One region of the Thalassotalea montiporae genome, then DNA from elsewhere that is predicted to be linked to it. Evidence: predicted binding sites of a transcription regulator. Region 1 holds the regulator's gene; each other region holds the start of a gene.
The links. Region 1 encodes LexA, which represses DNA repair genes until DNA is damaged. Its sites were predicted from a motif close to TACTGTATNNNNATACAGTA; they were not measured.
Positions count from the first base shown of each region.

Region 2: the regulator LexA is predicted to act here: its motif matches at 2,808-2,827, upstream of ACSLUR_RS00680 (DNA topoisomerase III).
Region 3: the regulator LexA is predicted to act here: its motif matches at 1,212-1,231, upstream of ACSLUR_RS14040 (ImuA family protein).

Region 1 covers NZ_JBQRUO010000007.1:143,906-148,377, reverse strand. The annotation lists gene coxB (cytochrome c oxidase subunit II) at 1-1,415, opposite strand, end outside; gene lexA (transcriptional repressor LexA) at 1,985-2,599, opposite strand; gene ACSLUR_RS16980 (NAD-dependent epimerase/dehydratase family protein) at 2,733-3,755, opposite strand; gene tviB (Vi polysaccharide biosynthesis UDP-N-acetylglucosamine C-6 dehydrogenase TviB) at 3,766-4,472, opposite strand, start outside.
Region 2 covers NZ_JBQRUO010000001.1:148,371-152,842, forward strand. The annotation lists gene ACSLUR_RS00675 (hypothetical protein) at 1-682, shown strand, start outside; gene ACSLUR_RS00680 (DNA topoisomerase III) at 726-2,756, opposite strand; gene ACSLUR_RS00685 (hypothetical protein) at 2,985-4,079, shown strand; gene ACSLUR_RS00690 (sensor domain-containing diguanylate cyclase) at 4,172-4,472, opposite strand, start outside.
Region 3 covers NZ_JBQRUO010000004.1:288,651-293,122, reverse strand. The annotation lists gene ACSLUR_RS14045 (YchJ family protein) at 157-651, opposite strand; gene ACSLUR_RS14040 (ImuA family protein) at 691-1,188, opposite strand; gene ACSLUR_RS14035 (trypsin-like serine protease) at 1,490-3,652, shown strand; gene ACSLUR_RS14030 (trypsin-like serine protease) at 3,833-4,472, shown strand, end outside.

The DNA of each region.
Region 1 (4,472 bases):
GCGGCGATTTCTGTTTTCGTGAGCTGACCGCTAAATGCCTGCATAGCGGGATTTTTCTTACTACCGTTGTACACAATATCGATATGCGCAGTAACATCTCCCAGGATCATTGGGCTGCCAATCAATGAAGGGAAAGCTGGTGGTAAGCCAGCACCTGTTGGCTGATGACAAGCAACACAGGCTTTCATGTAAACCGCCTCACCCTGCACCATTAATTCATCACGTGTGTAGGTTTTGCTTAAATCTTCAGTTGCCGGTTGTGAGGTTTCTAATTCGCTGGTAGCAGCATTTACTACTTGCGACATAGTTTCTAATTCTTGCTCGACAGTTGCCGCAGCGCTTTCGCCGCCAGCTAATGCATTGACGTCGCTCGCTTGAACACTCTCTCCTGTATTGTTACCCCAAGCATTACGCTCGTAGGTCACGACCGCCGCAACTTCTTTTAACGACAGTTGTTTACCAAAGGCTGGCATAGCGTTTTTACCGTTGAGGATAATCGCAATATGCTGGTCGATTTGATTTGGGTCAGTTGCAACAACACTGCCTTTAAGTGCGGGGAATGCTGGCGGTAAACCCAAGCCTGTTGGCTGATGACAAGCGGCGCAGTAGGCGGTATATGTGGTTTCACCGAGCTGCATTAGCTCATCCATCGAAACATTGGCGTTAAGCGAGGCAGCCTCCGCGGCTTTGGCATCAGCAATCAATTGCTTTTGCTCACTCACCCAAGTGGCATAGTCTGCCTCAGATTTAACCTCGACAACAATTGGCATGTAGCCATGATCTTTGCCGCAAAGCTCGGCACATTGGCCTCGATAGACACCAGGCTCGTCTACTCTAGTCCACGCTTCATTGATAAAACCAGGGTTGGCATCTTGCTTAACTGCGAAAGCAGGTACCCACCAAGAATGGATAACATCGTCAGAAGTAATTAAGAAGCGGACTTTTTTATTAGTGGGAATAACTAATGGTTTGTCTACTTCCAATAGGTAGTTTTCACCTTTTGTTTGACCACTGCCATCGCGATTGTCAAATTGTTCTCTTGGTGTCGAAAGCACCGAATAGAACTCAATACCTTGGTCAAAATATTTGTAATGCCACTTCCACTGAGAACCTGTAACTAAGATGGTAATGTCTGAGTTATCATTATCTTCCATCTCAATCAATGTGCTAGTGGCAGGCACTGCCATCGCGATGAGAATAACAATGGGAATGGCAGTCCAAAGTATTTCTACCTTGGTACTTTCATGGAAAGTTGCAGGCTTAACGCCTTTTGATTTGCGATGGAATACCATCGACCAAAACATTGCGCCGAACACTAAAATACCAATTACGGTGCATATCCACAGTACCAGCATATGAAGGTCATAAACCTCATTGCTGATTGCGGTAACCCCTTTGGTTAAGTTCAGCTCCATCTCCGCCCAAGCTGTGCTGGAAAACAACGTACTACTAAAAATGCTCCCCAAAAACAGCCAACCTAGGTTACGTCTTTTCACTCGACATCTCCTCTACCCTGTTGAATAACAAAGACATCAAAGCCGTCGATAGTAAAACTTTCGACGTGGGCTTACTTTGCAGATCGTGTTGTGATGTATGTTGTAATGTAGTTGTTGTGCGCACATCACTTATTCTTATGTTTTATTCGTTATTATTGTTTGCGCACTTTACAACCTAGAATTACTCAATTTTTAATCAAGATCTAGTGATTTATGATCAATTCTTATTATTTTTTCCTTATTTATCAGTAGAGTATGAGCTCTAATAAAAGAGCCCCGCGTCGATTAAATTATGTGCTATCAAGCGCTTGAGAGGGGATGCAGTCAACTAGAAAGTTTAGTAGTGATAGGTTTTTTGGACATAAAAAAGCCAACGAAATTCGCTGGCTTAATTAGAAAAATATAGGTCAGGTAACTAAACAAAAGACTATCAATCTATTCGTCTAGCTAATGATAAAAAAATAAACCTTGAAAAGAGATGCTTTATCTTACATCCAATCTGCATTTCGAATAACGCCAACAGCAATACCTTCAACGTTAAAGTGCTGACTGGTTAGATCAACTTCTATTGGTGCGAATTCTTCGTTCTCTGCATGCAGATAAACCACATTACCCTCGCGTTTAAAGCGCTTCACAGTAACATCATCTTCTACCCGCGCGACAATGACTTGGCCATTGTGAACATCAGTTGTTTGATGCACTGCCAATAAATCACCGTCCATAATACCGATGTCTTTCATACTCTCGCCGTTAACACGCAGCAAGTAATCTGCAGCCGGTTGGAATAAATTGCCATCAATTTGATAACGATCTTCTACGTGCTCTTGCGCCAATATTGGCTCACCAGCTGCAACTTGACCAATTAACGGTAAACCAGATTCTTCAACAAATGCATCGGCTAACCGGATACCACGTGAAGTACCTGGCAGCATTTCAATGTAGCCTTTCTTTGCTAGTGCTTTTAAGTGCTCTTCAGCAGCATTAGCTGATTTAAAACCGAAGAAGTCGGCAATTTCAGCTCGTGTTGGTGGCATGCCAGTATCAGCAATTTTATCTTTGATAAGCTCAAATATTTGAGATTGTCGTGCGGTTAATGGCTTCATAGCGATACAGGTCCTCTCCTGATATCCATACAGCATTACTGTAAGTATATACACACTGTATGGATATGCAAGACCAATTTAAAACGCACGATCTAGGCGAGAGAATATGCTGGCTTGCAATATTCCCAAAAGGCTAGGTTACATTCGCCAAATACCAAGGCATAGCTTCAAGAATACCTTGTTGAATACGATGGCTTGGATCGTATCCTAGTGCTGACTTTGCTTTAGAAACATCAGCTTGCGAGTGTCTAACATCACCCGCTCTAAAATCTCGATATTCAGGCTCTGTTGCAATCTGAACACTATTATCTGATAAGGCATGCTTGATAGATGCATAAAGCTCGTTGAGCGTCGTTCTATCGCCAAGTGCAACATTGTATACCGCGTTTTTCGCTTCAGCGGGCGCGGTGGCCGCTAGAATATTCATTTGTACGGTATTGTCGATATAGCAAAAGTCACGGCTGGTTTCGCCATCACCATTGATAAACACAGTGTCGCCTTTAATCATGGCAGCAGTCCATTTTGGAATTACCGCCGCATATGCGCCATCAGGATCTTGCCGGCAACCAAACACATTGAAGTAGCGTAAACCAATACAATTAAATTCATAAGCTCTAGCGTAGACATTCGCGTAAAGCTCATTAACGTATTTTGTTACCGCATAAGGGGAAAGTGGGCTGCCAATATTCTCTTCAACTTTAGGCAATGCCGGATGATCACCATAAGTAGAACTGCTGGCGGCATAAGTAAAGCTCGTAACATTTGCTTGTTTTGCTGCCTCAAGCATATTCAAGAAGCCTGTAACATTGGCTGCATTAGAGGTAATTGGATCTGCCAGTGAGCGCGGCACAGAGCCTAAAGCTGCTTGGTGTAAAACATAATCAACACCATCGCATACTTGTAAACAGGTGCTAACATCGCGAATATCGCCCTCTACAAACGTAAACGCCTGCCATTGCTCTGATGAAACGAGTTGTTTCACTTCTTCCAGGTTTTTTTGATAGCCTGTGGCGAAGTTATCAAGACCAACAACTCGTTGATCTAGTTTTAGTAAGGCTTCTAAAAGGTTAGAACCGATAAAGCCAGCAACACCTGTAATTAACCAAGTTTTAGGCTGCGCTTTCAATTCTTGGCATATTTGTTCGTACTTATTCATACACTCTGCTCTATAGACGCATATCAACTTGGTCTTTGGGAAGCACACACTTTAAGTCATACAAGACATGTGTCGCTTTACCTAACGCATGAATTTGCTCAGCCCCCATCGCTTTAAACTCGTCGTGTGCTACCGCCAAAATCACCGCGTCATAATCACCTTTTTTAGGCTCGGCAGTAAGCTTAATACCGTATTCTTCTTGCGCTTCTTCACAAGCACATAGCGGGTCAACAATATCAACATTTACGTTGTACTCTTTAAGTTCCTCAACAATATCAATCACTTTGGTATTGCGAAGATCAGGACAATTCTCTTTGAAGGTTAAGCCCATCACCAACACATGAGCCTGTTCTACTTGAATACGCTTTTTCAACATACCTTTGATAAGCTGTGAAACCACATAGTGCGCCATACCATCATTTAGGCGGCGCCCTGCAAGAATCATTTCAGGGTGGTAGCCCACTGATTGCGCTTTGTGTGTTAGGTAGTAAGGATCAACCCCAATGCAGTGCCCACCGACTAAGCCTGGGCGAAACGGTAAAAAGTTCCACTTGGTGCCCGCGGCTTCCAACACTTCTAACGTATCAATATCAAGCTTATTGAAAATAACCGATAGCTCGTTAATTAACGCGATGTTAACGTCACGCTGCGTGTTCTCGATGACTTTAGCAGCTTCAGCTACTTTAATAGACGAAGCTTTATAGGTGCCTGCCGTGA
Region 2 (4,472 bases), on a different contig from region 1:
CTTAACCGTGATTGAATACCGAGGTGATGGCAGTGTTTGGGAGTGGTTAGATCTGTCTGTTACCAATGGTATTTCCTACAACAGCCTTGTCGCCGACTTGAATGACGATGGACGATTAAACAATTCTACTAGCCTAGTCACCACAAATAGTGGCGCGCTAAATGACGTGCATAGTCTTACGCCAGATTTAAGTAGTGGTTGGTCAACAGTGGCCAGCTCAGATCTTACCAGCTTGTTTGGAACGTTTTTCGGCCTGACTTTATTGGGCAATGAGCAAGTAACGATAGGAAATGGTTCAAGTGATCTCACAGAGCAGTTTATTCTTGCCTTTGGTGACACTGTGCATGAGGCATCTCAAGACAGCGGTGCCACTATTAATGATGTAAACCCCAATTTACCCAACATAGGTGAAACGCGCGGATTTACAAATACTGCTGTAGGTAATCGTGGCAGGTATAGATCGCCTTTTGTTTTGGATGGGCAAACTAGTTTTCAGATCAGCGATAACGTTACCGATATTCTCTCATTTAATGCGACCAATACTGCGCAATTTGCTAATGCCACTGTCGGTACCTGGTTAGTTCGAGAAGTAGCAACGATCCCGACACCAAATATGATGAGTTTGTTTGCATTGGCGCTGGTAGGGCTATTTATTCGACGTAAACATGGCGTCCGCCATTAAAAAATGTATTCGCCAGCAAATATGCATTCGCTGTAAAAAATGTTTAAACAATTGATTTTCGTTTGCGATGTGATGTTTTTCTGCGCTTTTTATACGCTGGCTTTTGTGGACTTTTCAACCCTTGTAATGAGTTGGGCAATTTCTGGCTAAGCAAATTAATTAAGCCGTGCAATGAACCTTCTATAGGCTGCATAAATTGCCCATAGCTACAGGCTTTATCGGCAATCTGGTTAAGTGATAACTCCCAGCGTGCGGTTATATCTGGCTGAGTACAATCGTTAGGTAAGGCATCAATTAAGCCTTTTCCTGCATCGGTTGCATGAATTTGTTTACCTTGGCGCTGTAAAAAGCCCCGTTTAAATAGCAAGTCAATAATTCCTGCGCGGGTCGCTTCTGTGCCTAGACCGTCGGTTTCTTTTAAAATGGCTTTAAGCGATTTGTCGGTGACAAAGCGGGCAATCCCCGTCATGGCGGCAAGCAAAGATGCATCGGTAAAATGCTTCGGTGGCTCGGTTTGCTTCTCTCGTAAATGCCCTTGTTGGCAAAATAAGGTTTGCCCTTGGGTTAAGGTTGCGAGGGCAGGGTTGTTATTTTGCTGTTCACCGTCATCTGCTTTGTTACTGGTAGATTTAGCTTGCTCTGCTTTCGTGCTTCCTCCTTTGCTATTTTGGGAGGGAGTAAAGAGCGATTTCCAACCCAGTTGTGACACTATGTTAGTGCTAGCGGTAAATAACCCGCCGGCAATTGAAAAACTCGCTTTAATCTGCTGATAGCAATAAGCAGGAAAAAACTGTGCAGCATATTGGCGGCAAATCAGTTGATAAATATTTTTCTCAAAATTGTTTAAATTAAGCTTAGCTGGCGATTTGGTGGTAGGGATAATCGCGTGATGAGCGCCTACTTTACTGTCTTGCCAAGCACGGCTTTTACGCTTGGGATCGGCATCGCTTAACTGCTTTGCCAGCGGCAGTTGGCTGTCTTTGAGCACGGCAAGTATTTGCGGTGCTTGGCTAAAATGCTCGGTAGGTAAATAACGGCAATCTGATCTTGGGTAAGTGATCAGCTTGTGTTTTTCATACAGTGCCTGACAAACGTCTAGCACTAATTTAGCATTCATTGCATAGCGCTTAGCCGCATCAATTTGCAGGGCAGACAAGTTATACGGCAGTGGTGCGTTTTGTTGTTTGTCTTGCTTTATCAGCTCAGTGACTTGCGCTGCTTGCTGGTGAATGCGGCTCACCACATTTTCTGCCAGCGCTTTTACCACAACCCGTCCGTCTTCATCTTGATAAGGCTGGCAGGCTTCACTCGGTTGCCATTTGGCCATGATGTTTGGCGCAGATGTGGCTTGGCTATCTGTGTTCTGGTTAAGCGTGCTCTGGTTGAGTGATAATTCGGCTTCCACTTCATAAAAAGGCTTACTAACAAAGTTGGTAATTTCGCGATCGCGATTGACCACTAAGCCCAACACGGGGGTTTGTACTCTGCCGACCGACAATACCCCTTGATAGCCCGCCTTGCCCCCTTGAATCGTCAGTGCTCGGGTCAGGTTAATGCCATAAAGCCAATCGGCGCGGCTGCGTGCCAACGCTGAAACCGATAGCGGCATAAAAGCTTGATTAGATTTCAATTGGCTAAGGGCTTTTTTCACTGCGGCTGGGTTTAAGTCGCTAATTAATAGACGCTTTACCGCTGAGGTTTTCGTTTTATTGAGCTTTAAATAATTAAGCACTTCATCGACTAATAGCTGGCCTTCCCTGTCAGGATCGCCTGCGTGAATAACTTCATCCGCTTTTTTCAGCCAATTACGGATCACGGTTAATTGACTTTTGGTTTTGTACTTAGGTTTTAATTGCCAACTCTCTGGAATTATCGGCAGATGTTCAAGTTGCCATTTCTTATAGTGCTCACCATAAGCTTCAGGCTCAGCTTGTTCCAAAATATGGCCAATACACCAAGTGACAATATCGCCGTTGCCTACTTGAATATAACCTTGCTGTTTCTTATGCGGTTTGGGGAGCACATCAGCGATGGCTCGTCCTAGGCTAGGTTTTTCGGCGATATACAGCTTCATCAAGTGGAGTTAAACAAGTGCTAATAGAGTGATAAAGCGAGTGTAACTTGATACTGGTTAAATATCCAGTTGCTAAGGTGGTAGCAAGAATAGTTATCGGTAATCAATAAGCTATAGGTACTTGCGGAATAAATTAGGGGCGCAATAAATTAAAGGCAATGGTGTAATAAATTTTTATGCCCTGCGACTGATAAGGAACACTTATAAAAATTATTCAAGGATGAAGCGATGCGCACCCCTGTTAAAAAAAGACTGCAATTCTTATTGACCGCCCTAGTGGTATTTACCGCAGGCTTTCAGTTATTGCCAGAGCAGTTGGTGGTCAGCTCTACACTGACGGTTGAAAACCTAGTTGCCATGTCGCCGCTGCTGTTGGCGGTATTTGGCTACTTTATTTTCTTACCTGTGTTGTATTGGTTTTGGGTGATTAAGGCCGGTCAGCAAAAGCCTTGGAAAATGTTACTGATCTTTTCATTAAGCGCGTTATGCGCTCGCTACAGCTTTCCTAGCAACATTGCTGAATATTTCGAGTTTATTACGTATTTGCGCTATCCAATTATCGGTGTTTTGCTGATTATCGAATTGTATTTAATGGTGACCATAGTAAAAGGCCTATGGCAGGCCAGAAAGCTAAGTGGCGATCCGCGCGTTCATGCGTTTAATCAGTACCAAAATGATGATAAGAAATTAACCCTAGCTGTGCCATTTGCATGGGAGCCGGCTAGTTGGTATTACGCTATTCCAAAATTCTCGCGTAACCACGCAAAGGCGCTGGCGCAGTTACAGGTAAATTCCACTCAGCGTTGGCATTGGTTGTCATTGCTCACAGGCTGTGTAGTGCTTGGCACAAGCTGTTATTGGTTATTGGCAGGCTGGAGCGAGCTTGTGGCGATTATTGTTGCCAGTTTTTTCTTCTATAGCGTTATTTTTAGTACGGCAAATCATCGTATCGCAAGGCATTACTCTGTTTACCTATTAGGAGACAAACTAGTGGTTAATGCTGCCTTTTGGAGTTTTATTGTGATTGACGTTAAAGCGATTGCAGAGGTCAATTTAGGTGATTTTCAGCAAGCAGACAATAAAGAGCAATTACTGCTTGGTAAAGCGAAGGCCACAGGCACTGACACATATAAAGGTAAGGAGAAAGGCAAAGCTGCCAATATTGAGCTGGTGTTTAGCGAGCCACAAACTTATATGGCAATGATGGGACAAATGCCAGAGCCAGTTAACAAGCTTTGGCTTGCTGTCGATAAGCCAGAACAACTAAAACAGCAATTGTCTGAAGCTTTGGCTGCGCCAATACGCTTAGCAACTGCGAGCTAACCCATAAGATGCTAACGCATTAACAACGTGCGTGGCTGCGCGAGTATTGCGACTAAAGTACTCACTTAAAAACTCTAATGTAAAACCTTAGCTTAAAAAAGCGCGCTAACTTGAACTTGGTCGCGGCCCAAACGTTTTGCTTGATATAGCGCTTTGTCAGCACGTTCAAATAATGGTGACCAAGTTTTATCTGTGCTGGAAAGGGAAGCGGTACCAACACTAACCGTGATGTTTATTTGTTGTTGGTCGTTAATCACAAACGGGTGCTTAGCGCACTCTTCGACAATACGTTCGGCGATAGTTAACGCTGCATCTGTGTTGGTAAATGGCGTAATAATGGCAAATTCTTCACCGCCAATTCGGGCAAAGGTGTCTTCTTCACGTACAAATTGT
Region 3 (4,472 bases), on a different contig from region 1:
TTGCCAACATGGGTGCAGTTACTTAGGTTTTGCTTTGAGCATAAAACTTGTGTTTATGAATCTTTTTTCTGCGCCACAATTAACCAATCTATTTGTTCGTTTAATGTAATTCAAAGACTAGATTGCAGTATCTGGTGGGGCTTTGTTGTTGACTAGTTATCTTGCGCAGCACTTTTTGTACTTCTTACCGCTTAAGCAAGGGCAAGGATCGTTTCGTTTAATGGTTGCTATTTGTTCGTGCTTGATAATTTCACCATCGTGATAGCGCCATTGCTCGTTTTCTTTAATAAAGTTTGAACACTCACGCATTTCGTAAACTCCATCTTGGTGTAGATAAAATGCAGAAAACTCCACTTGGGCAGGTTGTGCTAATGGGTTGTGTTGATGAACAGTTAAACGTAGCCAAATATTTTCTTTAGCCCATTCTTCAATGTCTGATACGGAATTTGTTTGTTGGCTTTCTTGTGTGTATGTATCGAATATATATTGAGCGTGGCACTCTGAGTATGCTGAGAATCTAGAGCGCATTAACTGCTCTGCGTTGACTGGCAGTTTAGCTCCAGTTAGGAAAGGCTGGCAGCACAACGAAAAAGTCATGCCCGAACCACACGGGCAGGCTTTATCTTTGTTTACATTATCTATATTTGCCAAGGGAACATCCGGTAAAGAAAAAACCTTATTTTACGTGAATTAGTGCCTCAACAAAACACAGTGTGTTTTACCTAGATGAGCTAAATCCTGCAATTGTACTTGTTGCTCTGTGTTTAGTTGCGCATTAATAAGGACAACAGCTGCACAATTACCTTTCGTTAAGGCTTTTTCAATATTGGTATGTGCCACATTAACCTTATTGGCATGAACCCAAAGCACATTTTGGGTTTTCATTTTAGCTTGAGTAAGCGTATTCGCTGAATGTTGGCTTATACGCTTGTCACCGTAGTGATGCGAATTATGTGTTGTGGATTTATAAAAATCATCGAACGCATGGCTATCGCTGCTAATCACTAATACCCATTTATGACTCTCGCTGAAGCGTTGGCTTAGCAAGCTAATTTGCTGTTCTATACCCGTAGAGTCATTAACGATTTTCTCTTCAAACCAAGGGGTTAGTTGGTAAAGGTTACTTACTGAAGTTGCTTCATTGTTATCAATCGTTGTTTCACGTGTTGTTATTGGCTGTACTTTCATGCTGAAGTTCCTCGGTATAGAAATACTGTATAAATAAACAGTATATCTATTTTTGTTTAATTGCAAGTGTTGCTTGAATAAAGTTTGTTCAATTTTTTTGGGGGGATTAAAGCTTGCTGCCGCGCGGCGATTGATGCTAAGCGAAGCTAAATCAATTAAGCCGTTTTACTCGTCTGATATGCTGTGCCTTTGTAGCGATGTATAATTTCCGCGCTAATTTTTTGTCAGCTTTATAAGCATTATCCGTGTTCGCGGCGCTAATAAGGCTTGTGGTGGCAGTCTTATTAATTAGGAACCTTCGATGAAAATCTTCTCAGTGATTGTGGCAAGCACCGTAATTTTAATGACGAGCTCTACAATTGCGAAAAACGTCAACTCGTTGATCAAACCAAGAATTGTCGGTGGCCAAGTGGCAACTCAAGGTGATTGGCCATGGGTGTCGGCTTTGGTCATTACTAATGAGCAACCTTTATCGTTGCTAATTGCAAAAGACGGTGAAGTTGCAACTCAGCCATTTATGTTTAGTCCGCAAGGCGAGGCTAGGGGCGAAATTATTGATTGCGGGCTAGGCGCAAAGGCATGTACCAACGCTCAGGGTAAAATTTGTTTTATGGAGCGTGGTGAGGTGCCATTTGCCACTAAAGTTAATCACTGTGAAGCTGGAGGTGGCATAGGTGCAATTATTTATAACAATGCGCCTGGGCCAATATTAAGTGGCACTTTGTATCCAGATTTTGTTGGTACTATCCCTGTTGTTGCGATATCTCAAGAAGACGGTCAAGCATTTAAAGATGGTCTATTGGGTAGTCAAGTAGAAGTATCTGTGACAACGATAGTCGATGGTGCTCAAACATCATTTTGTGGTGCTAGCTTTTTAGGTGGCAAGTGGCTACTGACTGCATCGCATTGCGTGGATGGTGAAACAACTGACTCATTTAAAGTGAATATTGGTGAGTATGATTTATCTGATGGAGCCCAAAATGCACGTTCCGTTGCTCGCATCTATATGCATCCTGAATATGATCCTATTGCGCTTAATAACGATGTTGCATTGATTGAGTTAACAGAAGCAGCTAACGTTACGGCGGTTAACTTGGCGTCAAAAATTACCACTGATAATGCAGCGCTAGATCATCAAACGGTGACAGCGATGGGGTGGGGTGATCGTACGGGCTATCAGCCGGGGGAAGAGCATTTAGTTGATATTCCAGATGTATTACATCAAGTAGATTTAGAGTTGCTTACCAACCTTGAATGCAATACGACGTTAGTTAATTCCTTGATTGGCCCAGATAGTGACCCTAATCAAGGTGGAGTATCCGATAAAATGCTTTGTGCTGCGGTAGCTGGAGGTGGCAAAAGTTCATGCCAAGGCGACAGCGGTGGACCACTCGTACTAAATACAAACCAAGGTTGGCAACAAGTAGGCATTGTTAGTTGGGGGATTGGCTGCGCCGCTGATGGCTACCCAGGCGTTTATGCGCGTGTCGCGGAATTTAACGATTGGATTGATGGCATCTATCAAGGTATTGCTATTGAACAACATGCTGATTTTCATGTTGTTGGGGTTAATCGTACAGAAACCGCTTTAGTCAGAGTGTCTAACAACAGTGGGCAGGCTGTTAATCTTAACTATTCAATTGTCGGCGATTTGAGTTTTACTATTACTGATGGTGAGTGTTCGTCGCTGGCTATCGGCGCAAGTTGTGACTTAACAATCACTTATCAGCCAACTGAAGTTGATGATCATAGCGCAAGGTTAACAATCACTGCAGACGATACTGGCGTGAAAACAAGTTCCGCTTATTTGTCAGGACAAGCGATTGCTCCTATGCCGAGCTTTGACAATAGTCTGGCATCGGGTAAGGAAGTTAATTGGTATAGCGGTGGCCAACAAAACTGGCAGCAGAACACGAGTAATAGCAGTATTGAAAGCGGCGCTATTGAGCATAATCAATTAAGCATTGTGATGGCTCAAATTGAAGGTAAGGGAGAGCTAAGTTTTGAATGGGCGGTATCTTCAGAAGCCAACACTGAGAATTCAAGCGATCCATATGATGCACTTTATCTATTCATTAATGGGATTGAGTATAACCTTATCTCAGGTGAGCAAGACTTCGCGGCATTAACCTATACACTTGAAGGTGAACGAAACCGCGTGACTTGGGTATATCGCAAAGATCAGGAAACATCGGCAGGTAACGATAAGGCGTACTTGCGAAATATAGTGTTTACCGCAACAGAAGAGTCGGGTACTGACCTCGTTCCGCCAACACCATCAACCCCAAGTACGCCGAGCACACCATCTACACCGGCTCCGCCAACGGCACCAGAAACCGAGTCATCAACAGGCTCTTCTGGTGGAGGTTCAATAGCATGGTTATTGTCACTTTCCCTTTTATTGTTTTTCAGGCGAAAAGGGCAGTTTAGCTGGCCAAATATTCTGCCAACTTATAAAAGGTAACTTATCCTATATTTTATAGTTCGTTATTACTGCTTCATTGGCGTCTGTTTTTTACGAATCATTAGGGGTGGCATTTAAAGCTTACCTTTATATAAATTGTAAAATTTTTCGACTTTTTTGCTTTAAACCTCGTAGAGGATCTATTAAGGTGAGTTTGGAAATTTTGTTAAGGAAGTGTAAATGAAAAGATATGGGATAGCGGCAATCAGTGCGGCATTAATGGTAGCTTACCCTGTGGTAGCCAAAAACACTAATCCACTGGTAAAGCCGAGAATTGTTGGTGGTGAGCAGGCGGTGAATGGCGATTGGCCATGGATGTCGGCGTTAGTGTTTACTGGCGAAGAGCTAACAACCTCATTGGAAGTATCGGGCACAAGCTATGATACTGGCCCGTTTACCAATAGCCCAGCAGGTCAGGCAAGCGGCGAGCTTGTTGATTGCGGCATTGGCGATCAAGCTTGTAGCGATGCACAAGACAAAGTTTGTTTAATTGAGCGTGGTGAGATCAACTTTTCGGTAAAAGCGGAAAACTGTGAAGCTGGCGGTGGTGTTGGTGTTGTTATTTACAACAATGTTGACGGCGCGATTAATGGGACGCTAGGCGATGACTTTGCTGGTGGTATTCCGGTCGTTGCAATTAATCAAGAAGATGGCCAAGCGCTAAAGGCAAATAACCTAGGCGATATGGCAACGGTTTCTGTATCGAGTGAAGCGAGCCTAATTCAAGACTCTTCTTGTGGTGCAACATTCCTTGGTGGCAAATGGGTATTGACGGCTTCGCACTGTGTCGATAGTGCAAGCTCACAATTTGTCAAAGTGA